Regions from separate parts of the Hydrogenophaga sp. ZJX-1 genome, predicted to be linked through region 2. Evidence: predicted binding sites of a transcription regulator. Region 2 holds the regulator's gene; each other region holds the start of a gene.

Region 1 (7,290 bases), on a different contig from region 2:
TGACGGAAGTCGCCCGCACCCTCGCGGCCAAATCGCCGCTGGCCCTGCGCGGGACCAAGCACATGCTCAACCACGCACGCGACCACCGCATCGCCGACGGGCTGGACCACGTGGCCACCTGGAACGCCGCCATGCTGTATTCGCAGGACCTGGATGAAGCCGTCACCGCCGCACGCGAGAAGCGCCCGCCCGTCTTCCGGGACTGAGCCGGCCACCGGCCGCACCGCACCGTTTTCACACATGCCCCGCCACGGGGCCCACAACCAGGAGACAAGAGACCATGCAACCCATCCGCACCCTGCTCGCCACCGCCGCCGTGGCCGCCGGCACCCTCGGCGCCACCGCAGCACTGGCCCAGACCACCCTGCGCTACGCCGTCGGCTTCCCGACCGGTGCCGCACCGGAATCGGCACGGGTCTATGCCGAGGCGGTCAGGAAGTACACCGACAACACCGTCAACCTCAAGGTGTACGACCTGTCCCTGCTGAACCTGGCCGAGATGTCGTCCGGCCTGGGCAAGGGCATCGCCGACATCGGCTACGTGCTCACGCCCTACTCGCCCGCCGAGTACCCGCACGTGAACATGGCCTCCGAGCTGTCCATGCTGCTGGCCCTGCAGGACAAGCCGGGCGACAAGGCCGGCATGGCCTACGCCGGCGCCATGGCCGACTTCATCTTCAACCAGTGCACCGAGTGCAACACCGACTTCGCCCGCCAGGGCCAGGTCTACACCGGCACCGGCGGCAGCTCGCCCTACATGCTGCTGTGCACCAAGCCCATCCGCACGGCCGACGATCTCAAGGGCGCACGCCTGCGGGCCGGCGGCGCCGCCTGGGCCCGCTGGGCCCGCCAGATGGGTGCCACGCCGGCCTCGCTGCCGGGCAACGAGATCTTCGAAGCCATGAAGCAGAAGGTCGTCGAGTGCAGCATCCAGTCCGCCCCCGAACTCAGCGGCCTGAACCTCAAGGAAGTGACCACCGACATCACGGCCAGCCTGCCCGGCGGCGTGTTCACCGGCTCGACCACCAACATGAACCAGGAGGTCTGGCAGAAGCTCAACGAAAGCCAGCGCAAGGGCATGCTGCACGCCGGCGCCGTGATGGGTGCCCAGGTGACCTGGCGCTACTACACCTACGCCAAGCGCGACGTCGAACAGGCCGTCGCCAAGGGTGCCAGGATGAACCAGGCCGACCCGGCCCTGCTCAAGGCCTCGCGCACCGCCATCGAAGCCGACGTGACGGGCATTGGCGCCAGCTACACCAAGCAGCACAACGTCAAGCGGGCCGACGCCCTGATCGCCGCCATGCGTCCGCTGGTGGACAAGTGGACCAAGCTGGTCGAGCCCGTGAACAGTGCCGAAGCCCTGGCCGACCTGTACTGGAACGAGGTGTTTTCCAAGGTCGACGTCAAGGCCCATGGCATGGCCAGGTGAGGCCTTGACGATCCGCTGACGCCGCAACCCGGAGGGCCCGCCGTGGCCCTCCCTTCCACTTCCGCAGAGGTTCCCATGCTGCCCCAACGCCTGCATTCGCACGGCTGGTACCACCGCACCATTCCCCAGCTGTTCAACCAGACCTGCGCCCTCCGTGCGGATCACCTGGCCCTGGTGTTCGAGGACCGCGAGATCCGCTACCGGGAACTGCACCAGCAGGTCCAGCGCATCGCCCAGGGCCTGCTGGATCTGGGCATCGGCCAGGGCGACGTGGTCTCCACCCTGCCCGGTCCCATTCCCCCGTTCGCGGCGCTGTACTTTGCCACCCTGCAGATCGGCGCCATCATCAATCCGCTCAACCTGCTGTGGGGCACCCACGAACTGCAGGGCGTGCTGCAGCGCAACCGCCCCCGCCTGATCGTCGCCGTCGACCGCCAGGGGCCGCGCGACGTGATCGCCCTGCTGCAGGGCGCGCTGCCCGACCTGGCCAGCGACGGTGGTCGCATGCGCGCGCCGTCGCTGCCCTCGCTGGAGCAGGTGGTCTGCGTCGGCCACACCGGGCCGGTGCCGCCGGGCTATCTCGATTTCGACACGCTGCTCGATCCGGCGCGCGCCGTGGACCACGAACGGCTGCAAGCCCTGGTCGACGCCGGACAGCCCACCGACATCCAGTTCATGTGCCAGACCTCGGGCACGACCTCGCTGTCCAAGAGCGCGCTGTGGGACCACCGGCCGCCGCTGGCCACCGCGCACTTCGGCGCGCGCAACCTGCGCCTGACCGAAGACGACCGCTACGTCAACCTCGCGCCCTTCTATCACAACAGCGGCATCTTCGCCCTGACCATGAACCTGGCCTATTGCGGCACCACGCTGGTCCTCATGGACGGGTTCCAGCCGCAGGAAGCGCTCAGGCTCATCGACCGCCACGGCTGCACCAGCACCTTCGGCTTCGACGCCCACTGGCAAGGCATGCGCCGCGTGCCCGGCTTCGAACAGCACCGCTTCGGCATCTGCAAGGCCATCCTGGCCGGCGAACCGCGCACCTACGACCTGGTGCGCACCATGTGCCCGCCCGGCGCCACCATCAACAACCTCTACGCGCAGACCGAGAACGGACCGCTGATCTCGCTGGCCGAGCACGACTGCGTGGACGAAGACATCAACAGGAACACCCACGGCCGCCCGCTGCCCGGCGTGCAGGTCGTCATCAAGGACATCGAGACCGGCGCGCGCCAGCCGCAGGGCCAGCCCGGCGAGATCTGCTACACGAGCCCGTACCTCTTCCGTGGCTACCACGCCCAGCCCGACGAAACTGCCAAGGCCTTCGATGCCGAAGGCTATTTCCACAGCGGCGACTACGGCCACCTGGACAACGGTTACCTCACCTACCTGGGCCGCCTGGGCGGCGTCGTCAAGTCCGGTGGCGAGAACGTCTCGACCACGCGCGTGACCACACAGCTGCTCGAGATCTTCACCGACAGCGTCGACGACGTCAAAACCATGGGCGTGGACGACGCCTACTGGGGCGCCAAGGTGGTGAGCTTTGTCCGCATGCGCAGCGGCCACGCCATGCCGGAGTCCGCTGCTCTGCGCGAGGCCTGCAGGAGCCGGATGGCGGCCTATGAGGTGCCGAAGGCGTTTCTGCCCTGGGAAGGCGAGTGGCCAGTGACCGCGGAGGGCAAGATCAACTTCAAGCTGCTCCTGCAAAAAGCCCTCGAACTGCTGGCCCGGCAGCCGCAGACCCCGCCAGGCAGCTCGCCGGGCAGCTGACGCTGAAGGCGCAGGCGCAGGCGTGGGCGGCGGCCTTCCGGCTGCAGGCCTAGGGGCCCCCAGGTCAGGCTCAGGCTTTGAGCAGCCCTGCCCACGGCCCGGTTCACGCCTGGAAAAATGGTGTGAACAGACCCCAGCACGGCGGTCGCAGGGATCCGCGACCCGGCTGATGAGGGACAGGTCAGCCCCCCGAATTCAACCGTGGGGGAAGGGCGCGCGTCGTGCTGGCGGAGATGGGTTGCCGTCCAAGCCAAATCATCGAGACCGACTTTCACTCGGTGGGCCACCCCATACGGGTCAAGGACGTAGCGACGTGAGCGGCGACTGACTCTATTGCCCTGACTCAAATCCCTGCCACCTTCTTTGCGCACCGGCGATTCCGAAACCATCCCGGCGCGGTTCGTCCCGCCTGGCACCGATATTGCATCTGAACTTGGATACAAGATGGAATGCTTAATCATGGTGCATGAATCCGATCCTGTGCAGACGCCCGACATGCCGTCCATGAAGCAGGCAGCGCCCTGGGCGTCCGAGGCCTGGCTGCACCAGCCGGCGCAGCCGCTGAGCGGCACCGGGTCCGGTGCACTGTCGGGGCTGCGTTTTGCAGTGAAAGACAACATCGACGTGGCCGGCTGGCCCACCACCGCCGCCTGCCCGGCGTTTGCCTACACCGCCTCCGCCCACGCCACCGTGGTGCAGAAGCTGCTCGACGCTGGTGCATCGCTACACGGCAAGACCAACCTCGACCAGTTCGCCTGCGGCCTGAACGGCACGCGCTCGCCCTACGGCGCCGTGCCCAACGCGATCAACCCCCTGTATGTGTCGGGCGGTTCCAGCTCGGGGTCGGCCTATGTGGTGGCCTCCGGCCAGGTCGACTTCGCGCTCGGCACCGACACCGCCGGCTCCGGCCGCGTGCCGGCCGGCCTGAACAACATCGTGGGCCTGAAGCCCTCGCGCGGGCTCATCAGCGCCCATGGCCTGGTGCCCGCCGCGCAGGCCGTGGACTGCGTGTCCATCTTCGCCACCACGGTGGCGCGCGCCACCCAGGTGCTGGCCGCGGCGCTGGGGCACGATGCGGCGGATCCGTATTCGCGCCCCCTGTCGCTGGCCAACACGCCTTTCAATGCGCGCTTCCGCTTCGGCCTGCCGGCCTCGCTGGCGTTCTTCGGCGACGGGGCCGCGCGCGCAGCATTTGACGAGGCGGTCCAGCGCCTGAAGGATCTCGGTGGCGAGGCCGTTCCCATCGACTTCGGCGTGTTCTCGGCCTGCGCCGACATGCTCTACGGCAGCGCCCTGGTGGCCCAGCGCTACGCGGCCATCCGTGGCTTCTTCGATGCCCACGAGGACGAGGTGATGGAGCCGGTGCGCAGCATCGTCGGCGCCGGCCGCCCCTACAGCGCGGCCGATCTGGTGGCGGCACAGACCCGCCTCGCCGCCCTGGCCCAGCAGGCCGAGCCGCTGTGGCGCGGCCTGGACCTGATGGTGGTGCCGACCGCGCCCACGCACCCCACCATCGAAGCGATGCGGGCCGACCCGGTGGCGCTCAACCGCCAGCTCGGCGCCTACACCAACTTCGTCAACCTGCTCGACTACGCCGCGCTGTCGGTGCCAAGCAGCTGGCGCTCCGACGGCCTGCCGTTCGGCATCACACTGATCGGCCGCTGCGGCAGCGACTGGCAGCTGGCCGAGCTCGGCCAGCGCTACCACCACGCCACCGGCCTGACCCAGGGCGCCACCGGCCAGCCGCTGCCCGAACCCCAGCCCATCGCGGGCCTGACCCTCGCGGCACCGCCGCGCGTGCGCGTGGCCGTGGTCGGCGCGCACCTCTCCGGCATGCCGCTCAACGGCCAGCTCACCGAACGCGGCGCGACCCTGCTCAGCCGCACCCACACCGCGCCGGTCTACCGCCTCTTCGCGCTGCCCGACACCACGCCGCCCAAGCCCGGCCTGCTGCGGGTGGCGCCCGGCGAAGGCGAACGTATCGAGATCGAGGTCTGGGACATGCCTTTGGCGCAGTACGGCAGCTTTGTCGCGTTGGTGCCCGCACCCCTGTCCATCGGCAGCCTGCAGGTCGCCGACGGCAGCAGCGTGCAGGGCTTCCTGTGCGAGCCCCTGGCGCTGCAGGACGCGGCCGACATCACCCACCTGGGCGGCTGGCGCGCCTACCTGGCCTCCACCGCACCGGCCCGCCTCGCGTTTCCCTGACACCGACCCACCGGCCTCTTTTTCCACCCGAAGGAGTCTCGCCATGCCACACCACCCCCGCTGCGAAGGCCTTCGCACCGTGGCCACGCTGTCCGAGGTGCGCCGATGACCGACGAGCAGACCCTGGCCTATGTGCAGGCCGCCGCTGTGGTGCTGAGCCTGCCACTGGACGACGCGCAGGCCGCGCGCGTGGCGGTGCACCTGCAGCGCACCGCCGGCCTCGCGGCAACGCTGGAGGCCATCCCGCTGGCCCCGCACGACGAGCCGGCCGAACTGTTTCGTCCCGCTCCTTTCGACTTGCCCCGCTGAGCCGCGCCATGCCCACGCTTTCACTTTCTCAGGCCGCCCAGGCCGTCGCCCGCGGCGAGCGCAGCGCCGCCGCCGTGCTGGAGACCTGCATCGCCCGCATCGAAGCCACCGACGCCCGCGTGAACGCCTTCACCGGCACCCGCTTCGACGCCGCCCGGGCCCAGGCGGCGAGCGTGGACGCCCGGCGCGCGCGCGGCGAAACCCTGGGGCCGCTGGCCGGTGTGCCGTTCGCGGTGAAGAACCTGTTCGACATCGCCGGTGAGGTGACCCTGGCCGGCTCCAAGGTGAACCGCTCGCACCCGCCCGCCACCGCCGACGCGGTGCTGGTGCAGCGTCTGCAAGACGCTGGCGCGGTGCTGGTGGGCTCGCTCAACATGGACGAATACGCCTACGGCTTCACCACCGAAAACACCCATTACGGCCCCACCCGCAACCCGCACAACCTGGACTGCACGGCCGGCGGTTCCTCGGGCGGTTCGGGCGCGGCGGTGGCCGCCGGCCAGGTGCCGCTCACGCTGGGGTCGGACACCAACGGCTCGATCCGCGTGCCTTCGTCGTTCTGCGGCATCTGGGGCTTGAAGCCCACCTTCGGGCGGCTCTCGCGCCGCGGCAGCTTCCCCTTCGTGCACAGCATCGACCACCTCGGCCCGTTCGCCGACGACCTGCCCGGCCTGGCCCTGGCCTACGACGCGCTGCAGGGCCCCGATCCGCTGGACCCCGGCTGCTTCGCGACCGCGGTGGAGCCCACCTCCGTTTCAACCGTCCAGGGGGTGCAGGGCCTGCGGGTGGGTGTGCTCGGCGGCTACTTCGATGCGCTGGCCACACCGGCGGCGCGCGAGGCCGTGACCCTGGCGGCCGACGCGCTGGGCGTGCACACCGCCGTGCAGCGCGGCGTCGAGTGGCCCGACGCGGCCGCCGCGCGCGCCGCGGCTTTCATCGTCACCGCCAGCGAGGGCGGGCAACTGCACCTGGACAGCCTGCGCACGCGGGCCGCCGACCACGAGCCGCTGTCGGTGGACCGCCTCATCGCCGGCGCACTGCAACCCGCTGCCTGGTACGTGCGTGCCCAGCGCTTCCGCCGCATGTACCGCGACAACGTCAACGCCCTGTTCCGCGACTGGGACGTGCTGATCGCGCCCGCCACGCCAGTGGCCGCGCCGGCCATCGGCAGCGAGTGGATCGACATCAATGGCCAGCAACTGCCCTGCCGGCCCTCCATCGGGTTGCTCACGCAGCCGGTGTCGTTCTCCGGCTGTCCGGTGGTGACCGCGCCGATGTGGCCCTCGGGCACCGGCGGCCTGCCCATTGGCGTGCAGCTCATCGCCGCGCCCTGGCGCGAAGACCTGGCGCTGCGCGCCGGCTGGGCGCTGGCGCAGTCGGGCGTGGCGCACGTGAAGGAGAGCGGTCTGTGAACACCCCTTCAGCCCCCGCCGCCGGCAGCCCGCCGGCGATCAACCTGCCCGACGTGCTGCTCGAAGTGACCGCCGTGTTCGAACGCTACGAACATGCCCTGGTGAACAACGACGTGGCCGTGCTCGACGAGCTGTTCTGGGACAGCCCGCACACGCTGCGCT
Region 2 (7,290 bases):
ATCGCCCAAGGTGGCGGCGCATGGCGATTTCGCCGTGACGGCGGCCATGCAGCTGGCCAAGCCGCTCAAGCTCAACCCGCGCCAGGTTGGCGAAAGTCTGCGCACGGCCTTGCTGGAGCAGCCGGTGTACCAGCAGTGGGTGAGCGACATCGACATCGCCGGCCCCGGCTTCATCAACATCCGCCTCAAGCCCGCGGCCAAGCAGCAGATCGTGAAAGAAGTGCTCGAAGGCGGCGAACGCTTCGGGATGGCGCCGAGCAACGGCCAGCGCCTGATGGTCGAGTTCGTCTCCGCCAACCCCACCGGCCCGCTGCACGTGGGCCACGGCCGCCAGGCCGCCCTCGGCGACGCGATCTGCAGCCTGTACCAGACCCAGGGCTGGGACGTGCACCGCGAGTTCTATTACAACGACGCGGGCGTGCAGATCGGCACCCTGGCCAACAGCACCCAGCTGCGCGCCAAAGGTTTCAAGCCCGGCGACCCCGAATGGCCCGAAGCCGCCTACAACGGCGACTACATCCAGGACATCGCCAACGACTACCTGGCCAGGAAGACGGTGCACTCCGACGACCGCGAATTCACCGCCAGCGGCGACGTGGACGCGCTCGACGACATCCGCCTCTTCGCCGTGGCCTACCTGCGCCACGAACAAGACCTGGACCTGCAGGCCTTCGCCGTCAAGTTCGACCATTACTACCTCGAATCCAGCCTCTACACCAGCGGCAAGGTCGACGCCACGGTGCAGAAGCTGCGCGACGCCGGCAAGACCTACGAGCAGGACGGTGCGCTGTGGCTCAAGTCCACCGACTACGGTGACGACAAGGACCGCGTGATGCGCAAGGGCGACGGTTCCTACACCTACTTCGTGCCCGACGTGGCGTACCACATCAGCAAGTGGGAGCGCGGTTTCACCAAGGTGATCAACATCCAGGGCACCGACCACCACGGCACGATTGCCCGCGTGCGCGCCGGCCTGCAGGCCGCGGGCGTGGGCATTCCAGAGGGCTATCCGGACTACGTGCTGCACACCATGGTGCGCGTGGTCAAGGGCGGCGAAGAGGTCAAGATCAGCAAACGCGCCGGCAGCTACGTGACGCTGCGCGACCTGATCGAATGGACGTCGAAAGACGCGGTGCGCTTCTTCCTGCTGAGCCGCAAGCCCGACACCGAATACACCTTCGACGTCGACCTGGCCGTGCAGAAGAACAACGACAACCCGGTCTATTACGTGCAGTACGCGCACGCGCGCATCTGTTCGGTGCTGGCTTCCTGGGGCGGCGACCCGGCCACGCTGAGCGGCGTGGACCTCGCGGCGCTGGAGAGCCCGGCCGCGCAGGCGCTGATGCTGCTGCTGGCCAAATACCCCGCCATGCTGGCCGACGCCGCGCGCGACTTCGCGCCGCACGACGTCACCTTCTACCTGCGCGAGCTGGCCGCCAGCTACCACAGCTACTACGACGCCGAGCGCATCCTGGTGGACGACGAGGCGGTGAAGCTGGCCCGTCTGGCGCTGGTGAAAGCCACCGCCCAGGTGTTGCACAATGGTCTGGCGGTTCTGGGCGTGAGCGCCCCACAAAAGATGTGAAGCTGATGTTCCCCATGAAAAAACCTACCCTGCTGGCCCGGAAACACTTTGGCGGCACGCTCACGGGCTTCGTGATCGGCCTGCTCGTGGGGCTGGGCATTGCGCTGTCGGTGGCGGTGTACGTCACGCGCGTCCCGGTGCCCTTTGTCGACCGGGGCGTGTCGCGCAAGCCGGCGCAGGATGTGGAGGAAGCCGAGCGCAACAAGGGCTGGAACCCGAACGCCGCCTTGGGCACCAGCCCGGCGACCGTGCCGCCAATGGTGGTGATCCCGGACCCGGCGCCCGCGCCGGTCGTGGCCGCACCGGCGGAAAGTCCGGCCGCTGGCAAGCCCGTCGCCCCGCAGCCGGCAACGGCGCCCACGCAGGCCGATCCCCTCGGTGAACTGATGCGCTCGCGCACCGGTGCCGCCAATGGGGGAGCCCCGTCGGCCGGCGCGCCGGCGGCTGCCGATCCTTTCACGTACTTCGTGCAGGCGGGCGCCTTCCGTGCACCCGAAGAAGCCGAAGCCCAGCGCGCGCGTCTAGCCATGCTGGGCATGGCGGCCGACATCAGCGAGCGGGAACAGTCGGGGCGCGCCGTTTTCCGGGTGCGCGTCGGACCATTCAGCCAGAAAGCCATGGCCGACGCGACACTGGAGCAACTCGAGATCAACGGGGTGGAAGCCGCCCTGGTGCGCGTTCAGCGCTGAGACGGGTGCGTGTTCCGGAACTTTTGCCCGGGCCCTTGAGACCAAGCAGGCCAACACAAGGAGTTTGATTTGATGCAACGCCGCGATATTTCCCGTTCTCTGCTGGCTGCCGGTGCCCTCGCCGCCAGTGGCCTTGGCATCAGCCCCGCCTGGGCCCAGCGCGTCGGGTTCAAGGAAGGCAAGGACTATGTCCGCCTGAGCCAGCCGGTGCCGGTCAGCACGCCGCCCGGGCAGGTGGAGGTGGTGGAGTTTTTTGCCTACTCCTGCATCCATTGTTTCAATTTCGAACCGCTGCTCAACGCCTGGATCAAGAAGCTGCCCGCCGACGTGAAGGTGCGTCGCGTGCCGGTGGCGTTCACCCAGGCGTTCGTGCCCATGCAGCGCCTGTATTTCGCACTGGAGTCCATGGGCCTGGTCGACACCTTGCACGGGAAGGTGTTCAAGGCCTTTCACGAAGAGCGCTTGCCGCTGACCACGGCGCCGGCGATCATCGCGTGGGTGGAAAAGCAGGGCGTCGACCGTGAAAAGTTCATCGGCTTCTTCAACGGCAGTGCCGTCAAGATGGCCGAGGCCGCCACTGCGTTGCAGAACGCCTACGACGTGGAGGGCACGCCGGCACTGGGCGTGGCGGGCCGTTTCTACATCGGCGGACAGGGGCCACGCACCATGCTGATTGCCGATTCGCTCATCGTCGAAGCGCGCAAAGCCTGATCTTTGCTTCCCCCAGCTCGAGACAAGACCCGCATCTGGCGGGTCTTGTGTTTTCAGGGGCTGTCGATTGAGTGCCGATCGCCAACAAGTCGGCTTTGCGCCGTTACAATGAATGCAAGATTTGTGCCCCACTAAAGCCATGCCCACACACCACTTTCCCCCCCGATGGACCCTTCGCTTCCTGGCTTCGATGGCCGGTCTGGTGCTGGCAGGCGCGGCCCAGGCGGAGCTGGCCGACAAAGACAAGCCCATGAACATCGAGGCGGACTCGCTGCGCTACGAAGACACGCGGCAGACCAGCGTCTTCACCGGCAACGTCCTGATCACCAAGGGCACCATCGTCATGCGGGGCAGCAAGATGGACGTGCGCCAGGACCCGCAGGGCAACCAGTTCGGCGTGGTGACCGGCACGGCGGCAGCGCCTGGCTTCTTCCGCCAGAAGCGCGAGGGCCTGGACGAGTGGATCGAAGGCGAGGGCGAGCGCATCGAATACGACGGCAAGGCCCAGACCGTGGTGTTCACCGGCAGCGCCGTGCTGCGCCGCTACCGCGGCACCCTGCTCAACGACGAAAGCGTGGGCAACCAGATCACCTACAACAGCCTGACCGAGGTGTTCACCGTCAAGGGTGGCCCCGCCAACCGCACCGCCGCCAACCCCTCGGGTCGGGTGCGGGCGATGCTGACACCCATTCCGGAGGCAGATGCGGCACCCGCTCCCGCCACCGATCCAGCCCAACTGCGCCCCAGCACCAATCTCAACGAGAAGAAGCAGTGACGACCATGCCCATGGCCAGTACGCCACCGGCGATGGCGGTGCGCAGCAGTCTGGAAGTTCAGGGTCTGATGAAGGCCTATGGCAGCCGCAAGGTGGTCAAGGATGTCTCCCTCAAGGTCGACAAAGGTGAAGTGGTCGGCTTGCTGGGCCCCAACGGCGCGGGCAAGACCACCTCGTTCTACATGATCGTGGGCCTGCTGCGCGCTGATGGTGGGCAGATCCTGCTCGACGGCCAGCGCATCGAAGCCTTGCCGATCCACCGCCGTGCCCGCATGGGCCTGGGTTACCTGCCCCAGGAAGCCTCGATCTTCCGCAAGCTCACGGTGGCGCAAAACGTGCGCGCCGTGCTGGAGTTGCAGCACGATGTGGATGGCCATGCCCTGAGCGAACCTGAAATCGCCAGCCGGCTCGACGAACTGCTCAAGGATCTGAGGGTGGACCATCTGCGCGATTCGCCCGCACCCTCCCTGTCCGGTGGCGAGCGGCGCCGGGTGGAGATTGCCCGTGCCCTGGCCACGCGCCCGCGTTTCATCCTGTTGGACGAGCCCTTTGCCGGTATCGACCCGATTGCCGTGCTGGAGATCCAGCACATCATCGGGTTCCTGAAGTCCCGCGGCATCGGCGTGCTGATCACCGATCACAACGTGCGCGAAACCCTGGGCATCTGCGACCACGCCTACATCATCAGCGACGGTCACGTCCTGGCCAGCGGCACGACGGCCGAGATCATCGAAAACGCCGAAGTACGCCGTGTGTACCTGGGTGAGAACTTCCGCATGTGAACATGACCTCCACGATCGTCATTTCATGTACTTCGCTGCCCCCCGAGGGGGCTGATTCGCCTTGGGGCGGCCCGGCGGCGAATCTCCGTTTCGCACTGCTGTACTTCCAGGCATGAAACAAGGCCTGTCCCTGCGTGTTTCGCAGCATCTGGCGCTGACGCCCCAGTTGCAGCAGTCCATCCGGCTGCTGCAACTCTCCACGCTGGAAATGGCGCAGGAGGTCGAGCAGATGCTCGACGAAAACCCGTTTCTGGAGCGCACCGAAGACATCGCCGAGCGCGAAGCCTTCGGTCTGGAGCAGGTCGATGCGCCGGTGAGCGCGGGCGAACAGATCGCCGAGGCCGCGTTGCCGGTGGCCGACGCCGTGGCCGCGCCGACCGAATACGACGGCCCGCTGCCCGACCGCGTCAGCAGCACGTCCGACACGCCCGCTGACAGCGGCTCTGGCGACGAGATTGAAAGCCGGCTCGACGGTGCCACCCCGGTGGAAGAAAGCTGGGAAGGCGATGGCACGGTCGAGATGGCGCCCGACGACAGCGAATGGGGCGGTGACGCACCCGCGCGCAACAGCGGTTCGGGCGGCGACGACGACGAAACCGCCAGCGCAGCCGACCTGGCCCGCAGCCCCGTCAGTCTGCAGGACCACCTGCACGAGCAGGCCCGTTGTCTGCGGCTGAGCGACGAAGACCAGGCGGCGCTGTATTTCCTGATCGAGTCGCTCAACGACGACGCCTACCTGGAAGACGACCTGGCCGAGCTCGCCCTGGGCTTCTGGCGGCTCATGCACGGCCGCGAGGCGGCCGCTCCCGGGATCGAGGAGCTGGAGGTCGCTGAAGCCCAGCTGCGCATGGCCTTGGGCCTGCTGCAGCACATGGAGCCCACCGGTGTGGGCGCGCGCAACCTCGGCGAATGCCTGCGGCTGCAGATCGAGGAGCTGCGCAACTCCCCCGAAGCTCGCGCGGCGCTGGCCATCTGCAACCAGTCCATGGAACTGGTGGCCAAACGCGACATCAAGCGCCTGTGTGCCCTGTGCGGCATCGACGATGAAACCGCCCGTGCTGCGCTGGCCATCATCGCCCGGCTGGAACCCAAACCCGGGCGCCGCTTCATCGATGTCGAGCGCAACGTGGTCGTGCCCGACGTCATCGTCACGCGCGCCGGCCGGGGTTTCAAGGTCATCCTGAATCCCGACGTGATGCCGCGCCTGCGTGTGCACGACGTCTACGCCAACGCCATGCGGCAAAACCGCGGTGGTCGCGACAACGGCGGTGAAGCCGGCCACGCCGCCATGCAGCAGCGCCTGCAGGAAGCGCGCTGGTTCATCAAGAACATCCAGCAGCGCTTCGACACCATCCTGCGCGTGTCGAGCGCCATCGTCGAGCGCCAGCGCAACTTCTTCATGCACGGTGAACTCGCCATGCGCCCGCTGGTACTGCGCGAGATCGCCGACGAGCTGGGCCTGCACGAGTCCACCATCAGCCGCGTGACGACCGCCAAGTACATGGCCACGCCGTTTGGTACCTACGAGCTCAAGTACTTTTTCGGATCCTCGCTCGGTACCGAAACTGGGGGCAACGCGTCGAGCACCGCGGTACGCGCCCTGCTCAAGCAGTTCATCGCCTCGGAAGAGCCGAAGAAACCGCTGTCCGACAATCAGCTTTCCGACCTGCTCAAGGAGCAGGGCATCGAATGCGCGCGCCGCACCGTGGCCAAGTACCGCGAGGCGCTGCGCATCGCGCCGGCCAACCTGCGCAAAGCGCTGTGAACACTCCCTGCGCCGCTTCGCGTCTCCCCCCTCAAGGGGGACCGCACCCGCGGCCTGGCAAAGCCAGTTCCGTGGCACGTGCCGGAAGCTGGGCCGCGTAGTCGCCACCTGCGGACGCACCCGCGCTCAACATCTTCAGTACCTGCCGTGAACCAGCTCAAACTCTTTCTCCCCTGCGCCGCTGGCGTGGAGGACATGCTCGCCGACGAGGTGCAGCGCATCACCAACGAACCGCTGGCCTTCAAGGCACGCGGCGGCGTGGGCATCAAGGCCTCGTGGCGCGACGCCATGCGTCTGAACCTGCACAGCCGACTCTCTCAACGGGTATTGGTGCAGCTGTGGCACGGTGGTTACCGCAGCGAGCAGGACCTGTACAACGCGGCCGGCGAGATCGCCTGGGAAATCTGGTTCACGCCGCAGCAGACCATCAAGGTCGAGATCACCGCGCAGCACAGCCCGCTGACCAGCCTCAACTTCGCCGCACTGAAGATCAAGGACGCCATCTGTGACCGCTTCCGCGACAAACGCGGCGAGCGCCCCAGCGTGGACACCACCTGGCCCGACGTGCGCATCTACGCCCACCTGACCACCGACGAACTCACGCTCTACATCGACACCTCGGGCGAACCGCTGTTCAAACGCGGCTGGCGCGAAGACAAGGGCGACGCGCCGCTGAAGGAAACCCTGGCCGCGGCCATGATCGCCGCCACCGGCTGGAACGGCGGCGCGGCCGAATCGCTGGACGACATCACTCCGCTGTACGACCCCTGCTGCGGCAGCGGCACGGTGGTGATCGAGGCGGCGCAGATCGCGCTCAACATACCGCCTGGCATGCTGCGCCGCTTTGCGTTTGAAAAGATGCTGCCCTACCAGCAGCACGTGTGGACAGCGATCCAGGACGAAGCCGAGCGCGACATGCGCGACTGGCCCGAAGGCCACGCGCCCATCGTGTTCGGCAGCGACGTCTCGTTCCGCATGGTCGA
Region 3 (7,290 bases), on a different contig from region 2:
CATGAGGCGCGCTTCGTCGAAGTCGCCCAGGCGCAGGTTCAGGTAGGCCAGGCCCTTGAGCGTGAACAGGTAAAAGCGCACGGCCGGGTCGTGGCGCAGGGCGTCGTCGTCGGGCGGCTGGTCGCCGAAGTTGGGGCCGAGCGCGCTGCGCGCAATCGCCAGCGCGTCTTCACCGACCGCGCGGGCCTTGTCCAGCGCATGACCATAAAAATGAAAGCGGTAGAGCGCGATCAAGGGCCCGGGGTGGCTGGGTGCCAGGGCGCGCGCCTGCTCCAGCAAGGCCAGGGCTTCGTCGCCCTGGTCTCGCTGCAGGCCCGCCTTCCTGATCAGCGCATCGACCTCGGGGCTGACCGCGCCGCCGATCGCACCGGCGCCGAACGCGTCGAGCGCGTCGTCCAGCCCCAGGTTGACGACGGCGGCGTTCATGGCCGGCGCTCAGGAGGCCAGCGAGGCCGGGCGACCGCGCCCGATGGCGCCGATCTCGATCTTGGTCACACCCACCACCGGCGCCGGGCTCTCGCTGGAAGCGCTGCTGCAGCCGCAGGCGGCCTGGTTCGGGTTGGTGAAGGTCAGACCCGACTGCGTCGGCGTATCGGCGAAATCGACGATCACACCTTCGAGCATCAATCGGCTCTCGGCGCCAAGGAACAGGCGCAGACCTTCGATCTCCAGCACCTGCTCACCGGGGCCGGGCGCGGCTTCGGCGCTGAATTCCGAGCTGTAGCCCGAGCAGCCGCCCGGGCTGACCGCCAGACGGAAACCCGCACCCGCCGGCAGGCCGGAGAAGCGCACGATGCGCGAAATGAACTTGACGGCGGCGGGCTTGAGGACGATGTTGGGCAGCATGGTGGTGGTCTCAGGTTGTCTCAATGAATCGGTGTGACAGCAATGTTTCGGGCGATGCCCGAAGCGAGTTGCAAGCCCCAGGGTGAGCGAAGCGAAGCCCCCACCAGGGCACCCGCGGAACCGGCTTTTCCGGGCCGCCAGGTGCGCCCCCTTGAGGGGGGATGCGGCTACGCGCAGCGAGCAAGCAACGGGGGTGCTTCAGATCTTGACGATGCAGCCGTCCACAGGGCACACCGCGACGCACTGCGGCTCGTCGTAGTGGCCTTCGCAGTCGGTGCACTTCTTGGGGTCGATGACGTAGGTGCCGCCTTTTTCGCGGATCGCGACGTTCGGGCACTCGGGTTCGCAGGCCGAGCAGGCGGTGCAGGTGGAAGCGATGATCTTCATGGGCATGGTGGCTCTCCTTCTGGGGGACGTCGTGGGGGATGGGTTGTTGGTGTCAGGCGGCTTCGGCGAGGCCGCCGGTGAAAGCGCCCTGGCGGATCTGCGCGTCGCCGCGCGGCTGGTGCGTGATGGCGCCGCTGGCGATGCGGCCGCGGTAGTCGTTGAACCACTCGAGCGCGGCCTTTTCGATGAACTCGCCGACGTACTGGTCCACCGGCTCGACACCGGCGGCCAGCAGTTCGTCGCGCGGGCAGGCACCGATCTTGGCCACCAGCACGGCGTGGCAGTCGTTGATGGCGTTGACCACCGAAGGCAGCTGCTCGTCGTCGCCATGGCCGCCCTGGCAATACAGGTCGACACGGCGGTGGCCGACGAACAGGGCCTGCGCGGCCGAGACCTCAAACACCTGGAACTCGGTGACGTGGCCGAAGTGCTCGTTGACCCGGCCGCCGCCCTTGGTGGCGACCGCGACCAGCACCTTGAGGTCGTCGTCCACACCGATGGCGGTGGCCGCGGCCAGGGCTTCGTGTTTGGCGGCCTGTTGGGCCTGGCGCTCGACCTCGACCTTGTCCTGGTAGCTCTTGCGCTTGTCCAGGTCGTAGACCACTTCCATCTGCTCCAGCTTGTCGAGCGTGAACTCTTCCGAGCGGTCTTCGCCCAGCAGGCCCACCGCATCGGCGCGGCACTGGCGGCAGTGGCGCATCAGGTTGGCGCCGCCCATGCAGGCGTCCTGCACGGCCTTCAGTTCGGACGCGGTCGGGCCACGCTGACCGGTCAGGCCGAACACCGTGCCGTGTTCGGCTTCGGAGATCAGCGGCATGATGTTGTGCAGGAAGGCGCCGCGCTTCTTGACTTCGCGGTTCACTTCGATCAGGTGCTCGTCGTTGATGCCGGGGATCAGCACCGAGTTGATCTTGGTGAGCACGCCGCGCGCGGTGAGCATTTCCAGGCCGAGCATCTGGCGCTCGTGCAGGATCTTGGCGGCCTCGTAGCCGGTCACGCGCTTGTGGTTCCAGAAGATCCAGGGGTAGATCTTCTCGCCCACGGCCGGGTCCACCATGTTGATGGTGATGGTCACGTGGTCGACGTTGTATTTGCAGATCTCGTCGACCTGATCGGGCAGCGCCAGGCCGTTGGTGGACAGGCAGAGCTTGATGTCGGGTGCCTGCTCCTGCAGCATGCGGAAGGTCTCGAAGGTCTTGGCCGGGTTGGCCAGCGCATCGCCCGGGCCGGCCACGCCGAGCACCGTCATCTGCGGAATCTCGCTGGCCACGGCGACCACTTTTTTCACCGCCTGTTCGGGCGTGAGCTTCTGCGAGACCACGCCGGGGCGGCTCTCGTTGCTGCAGTCGTATTTGCGGTTGCAGTAGTTGCACTGGATGTTGCAGGCCGGCGCCACGGCGACGTGCATGCGCGCGTAGTGGTGGTGGGCTTCTTCGGAATAGCAGGGGTGGTTCTTGACCTTGTCCCAGACTTCCTGGGGCATGTCGTCGGGACCGTCGGACGTGCCACAACTGGCTTTGCCCTCACCACCGGAGGTGCCACAACCACCACCGGTGGCGGGCAGTTCGGGCGTGGCGCCCAAGGATTTGATCTGGCCGATGCCGATGTAGGTCTTGGCCGGCAATGAACCACTGGCTGCGCTGGTTTGCATGGGAACCCTTTTCGCGTCCGACACTTGGCCGCATGGGGGACCTATAGCCAAATCCGTGCCACCGGAAATCTTGTTTTAAATCAAGGAACTGATGTCTTTTGTCGGTTGTCGCAGATGCCACAGGAGCCACATTTTTTTGGATGTATCGCGTCTGGCTTGCGACAAAGGCCACACTCTGGTTTTCTGTGAACTGGCGCCACTCGGCGGTGTGGGCAAGGCCGGCGCTTGTGAGGGCCGTTCTCCGGCTCAGGCTCGCGGGCGGCTGTGGGGGTTCGCCGGCATCACGGCATCAACAACGGGCTTGTTGGCGGGCTCTGTGGCCACCGCGAATGTAGCCTGCGCCCGACCCTCCCAACCACCGACCTTGATCAGCATCCATGTGCAAGAGGGAAGTCAAACGTTGGTTCCGCCCACCCGTTCGCAGACGTGTCGGGTGGCTGCGGCGGGGCGCCGAAGAGGATTCGCGCATGCCACCGAGCCTCGACCACCAGCCCGGTGTTCACGCAAGCCCTCCGGCCTGAGGACAAGCATCTGCGCGAGCGCGAAGGCGACCCGCCGCGGACGCCCGGCGCGTGGCCCAGGTCAACGGGTGGCGCCAGCAACCCCTACAACGATTTCAAAACTTCCGAACCTCGATGCCATGCTTCTGCAAGGCATAGCCCATCTGGCGCGGTGAAATCTTCAGCAGGCGCGCCGCCTTGGCCTGCACCCAGCCACTGCGCTCCATCGCCCAGACCAGGCGCTCGCTTTCGCCTTCGGGCTTGCCATCGGCGACAGCGGTCGGCGCGGCGACGGCAACCGGCTCGGGAGAGACCTCGCTGGGCGCAGGCAAGGCCGCATCGGCCCCGGCGGGACCCATCGGGCGCTCCTGGATCGGAATCTCCGTCAGGCGACTCGGCCGTACCGCGTCTTCGCGGTCGATGTGGTGCAACACCTGGGTCAGGCAACGGTTGCCCTGGCAAGGGAAGGCCAGGTCGGTGATCACATCGCTGTGCGCCATGGTCGCGGTGCGTTCCACGCAGTTCTCCAGCTCGCGCACGTTGCCCGGCCAGTAACAACTGCTCAGCACCCGCATCGCCGCCGGGCTGAACTGGGTGGTGCGTGCGTTGTCGCGGTTGAACCGGTCGAGAAAATGTTTGGCCATGGCCGGGATGTCTTCGCGGCGCTCGCGCAGCGGCGGCAGCTGGATGCTGACCACGTTGATGCGGTAGTACAGGTCGGCACGGAACTCGCCCGCCTTCACCATGCGTTCCAGATCCCGGTTGGTGGCGAGGATCAGGCGCACATCCACCTTCACCGCCGTCGACCCCCCGACACGCTCGAACTCGCGCTCCTGCAACACGCGCAGCAGCTTGGCCTGGAACGAGGCCGAGATGTCACCGATCTCGTCCAGGAACAGGGTGCCGCCGTGCGCCATTTCGAAGCGGCCCTTGCGCTGGCCCTGGGCGCCGGTGAACGAGCCCTTTTCGTGGCCGAAGAGTTCACTCTCCAGCAGCGACTCGGTCAGCGCCGCACAGTTGACGCAGACAAACGCTTCACGCTTGCGCGGCGACAGGCTGTGGATGGCTCTGGCGATCACTTCCTTGCCGGTGCCGCTCTCGCCACGCAACAGCACAGTGGTGCGCGCCGGCGCCACCTGGTGCACCTGGTCAAACACCTCCAGCATGGGCGCCGAGGTGCCCACCACGTGTTCGATCTTGTTGCCGCTCTTGAGCGCCTTGGACATGCGGCGCACCTCGTCCTGCATGCTGTCGTGGGCCGCGCTGACACTGCGGTGCAAGAGCAGCGCCTGACCCATCAGCGTGGACACCATCTTGAGCAACTGCAGGTCGTCACCGAAGTGGCTGCGGGTCTGCGGATTCAGGTAGTCGACCGCCAGCACGCCCACCGTGCGCCGGTCCGCCCGGATCGGCGTGGCCAGCATGGCGACACAGGCGCCCGGGCTCTGGTCGGCGCCCCCGGTGCGGTTCAGGAACAGCGGCTCGGCTCGCAGGTCGGGCGCAGAAAACGGCATGCCCGTGGCGTAGACCCGGCCCACGATGCCCTCACCCGGCAGGAACTTCAGGCGCTGGCTTTCTTCGAGGCTCAGACCGACAGCGCACAGGCCGTGCAACTCGGCGGAGCCCGGTTCGGACAGCACGACAAAGGCACGTCGCCAGTCCATTGCCTGCAACAAATAGTTAAGGGCTTCACGAAAAGTTTTGTGGACGTCGAGCGAGGTCGCGAGCGTCTTGCTGATCTCGTAGATCACGTTCAGTTCGCGCCGCGCTGCGGTCATCTGTGTGTTCATCACCATGGTGCGCTCCGGGTAGGTGCAAGGCAGGACCTGATACAGGGCAGCGCCGCCCCTGGCGTGGCCGGTGAGCACCAACGCAGGGATTTCTGACGCAGAAAAGCCACCTCCTGACGCGCTCTCATGCAAGAAATGAACCAATAACTTGATGGTGTGCGCCGTTGATCGTTTGGCTTCACGCTTTCCGACAAACCGGACAGTGCTGTTCGATGACACGGCGGATGGCGCGAACAAAACCAACAAAGCGGGCCGAAAAACGTCGCGAACAGGCAACAAATGGCATGGCACCGAAATTGCGGAAAGCGCTGCGGTCCACCCAATTTTCTGGAGTCTTCCATGTCGCTCAGCAGCCGAGATCCCGCCCCCGCCCGTGCCGCCGCCAGCGTCTACCTCGACTACGCCGCCACCACCCCGGTGGACCGCCGCGTGGCGAACAAGATGATTCCGTATCTGACGGAGCTGTATGGCAATCCGGCGAGCCGCTCGCACGCGTTTGGCTGGGCCGCCGACGAGGCGGTGGAGCTGGCGCGTGAACAAGTGTGCTCGCTGATCAACGTCGACCCGCGCGAGATCGTCTGGACCTCGGGCGCCACCGAATCGAACAACCTCGCGATCAAGGGTGCGGCGCATTTCAACCGCGCCAAAGGCAAACACCTCATCACGGTCGCCACCGAACACAAGGCGGTGCTCGACAGCATGCGCGAGCTGGAGCGCGAAGGCTATGAGGTCACGGTGCTGCCGGTGCTGCCCAGCGGCCTGCTCGACATCGCGGTGTTCGAAGCCGCGCTGCGGCCCGACACCGTGCTGGCCTCGGTGATGATGGTCAACAACGAGACCGGCGTCATTCAGGACATCGCCGCGCTCGGCGCCATCTGCCGCGCCAAGGGCGTGGTCTTCCATGTGGACGCCGCCCAGGCCGCCGGCAAGGTGGTGATCGATCTGGATGTGCTGCCGGTTGATCTGCTCTCACTGTCCGCCCACAAGATCTACGGCCCCAAGGGCATCGGCGCCTTGTACGTGCGGCGCAAACCACGCGTGCGCATCGATGCGCAGATGCACGGCGGTGGCCACGAGCGCGGCATGCGCTCGGGCACGCTGGCCACGCACCAGATCGTCGGCATGGGTGAAGCCTTCTGGCTGGCGCGCGAGAACATGGCCGCCGACAACGCCCGCATCAAGACCCTGCGCGACCGCCTCTGGGCCGGCTTCCAGAAGCTGGACTGCGTGGTGCTCAACGGCGACGAGAGCCAGCGCGCCGTGCAGTACCTCAACTGCAGCTTCAACTACGTCGAAGGCGAGTCCCTGCTGATGGGCATCAAGGGCGTGGCCGTGTCGTCGGGCTCGGCCTGCACATCGGCCAGCCTGGAGCCGAGCTACGTGCTGCGTGCCATGGGCCGCAGCGACGAACTCGCGCACAGCTCGGTGCGGTTTTCCATCGGCCGTTTCACCACCGCCGAAGAGATCGATTTCACGATTGCCCAGGTCACCGAGGTCGTGAACCGCCTGCGCGCCATGAGCCCGCTGTGGGACATGGTGCAGGCCGGCATCGACCTCAGCACCATTCAATGGTCTGAACACTGATCTGGCCCCCATTCGTTTTGTCACACACCCACCCGGAGAAGCACCATGGCCTACAGCGAACAAGTCGTCGATCACTATGAAAACCCGCGCAACGTGGGCGCCTTTGACGCCAACGACGCCAGCGTTGGCACCGGCATGGTCGGCGCGCCGGCCTGCGGCGACGTGATGCGCCTGCAGATCCGCGTCAACGCCCAGGGCGTGATCGAAGACGCCAAGTTCAAGACCTATGGCTGCGGCTCGGCGATCGCGTCGAGCTCGCTGGTCACCGAGTGGGTGCGGGGCCGCACGCTGGACGAAGCGCTGGCCATCAAGAACTCGCAGATCGCCGAAGAGCTGGCCTTACCGCCCGTGAAGATCCACTGCTCCATCCTGGCCGAAGACGCGATCAAGGCGGCCGTGGCCGACTTCCGCTCGCGCCAGGCCACCGGCGAAGCCGCCACCCTGGTGTCGGAGCAGCCCGCCTGCGCCTCCAGCACGCGCTGAATCCCCACCCCTGTCACACACCACCGGAGTCACCACCATGCAAGTCGCT

Evidence for each region. The regulator sigma-54, encoded in region 2, starts transcription at its own class of promoters, with help from an activator protein. The targets are predictions, from matches to a motif close to TGGCANGNAANCTGCTTT.
Region 1: atzF (allophanate hydrolase) is a predicted target of sigma-54. The motif match lies at 3,613-3,630, and genes of this name have one in related genera.
Region 3: nifB (nitrogenase cofactor biosynthesis protein NifB) is a predicted target of sigma-54. The motif match lies at 2,928-2,945, and genes of this name have one in related genera.

Annotation. Positions count from the first base shown of each region.
Region 1 covers NZ_JBMBRA010000002.1:645,682-652,971, forward strand. Annotated here, with positions in the region: gene ACN5W5_RS07760 (crotonase/enoyl-CoA hydratase family protein) at 1-206, shown strand, start outside; gene dctP (TRAP transporter substrate-binding protein DctP) at 281-1,432, shown strand; gene ACN5W5_RS07770 (class I adenylate-forming enzyme family protein) at 1,508-3,202, shown strand; gene atzF (allophanate hydrolase) at 3,707-5,407, shown strand; gene ACN5W5_RS07780 (DUF4089 domain-containing protein) at 5,513-5,716, shown strand; gene ACN5W5_RS07785 (AtzE family amidohydrolase) at 5,725-7,128, shown strand; gene hpxZ (oxalurate catabolism protein HpxZ) at 7,125-7,290, shown strand, end outside.
Region 2 covers NZ_JBMBRA010000009.1:171,007-178,296, forward strand. Annotated here, with positions in the region: gene argS (arginine--tRNA ligase) at 1-1,585, shown strand, start outside; gene ACN5W5_RS21980 (SPOR domain-containing protein) at 1,600-2,274, shown strand; gene ACN5W5_RS21985 (thiol:disulfide interchange protein DsbA/DsbL) at 2,347-2,985, shown strand; gene lptA (lipopolysaccharide transport periplasmic protein LptA) at 3,125-3,760, shown strand; gene lptB (LPS export ABC transporter ATP-binding protein) at 3,766-4,542, shown strand; gene rpoN (RNA polymerase factor sigma-54) at 4,655-6,307, shown strand; gene ACN5W5_RS22005 (THUMP domain-containing class I SAM-dependent RNA methyltransferase) at 6,455-7,290, shown strand, end outside.
Region 3 covers NZ_JBMBRA010000001.1:37,566-44,855, reverse strand. Annotated here, with positions in the region: gene ACN5W5_RS00225 (hypothetical protein) at 1-426, opposite strand, end outside; gene ACN5W5_RS00220 (HesB/IscA family protein) at 436-846, opposite strand; gene ACN5W5_RS00215 (4Fe-4S binding protein) at 1,045-1,239, opposite strand; gene nifB (nitrogenase cofactor biosynthesis protein NifB) at 1,286-2,884, opposite strand; gene nifA (nif-specific transcriptional activator NifA) at 3,501-5,177, opposite strand; gene ACN5W5_RS00200 (IscS subfamily cysteine desulfurase) at 5,514-6,758, shown strand; gene iscU (Fe-S cluster assembly scaffold IscU) at 6,804-7,241, shown strand; gene erpA (iron-sulfur cluster insertion protein ErpA) at 7,279-7,290, shown strand, end outside.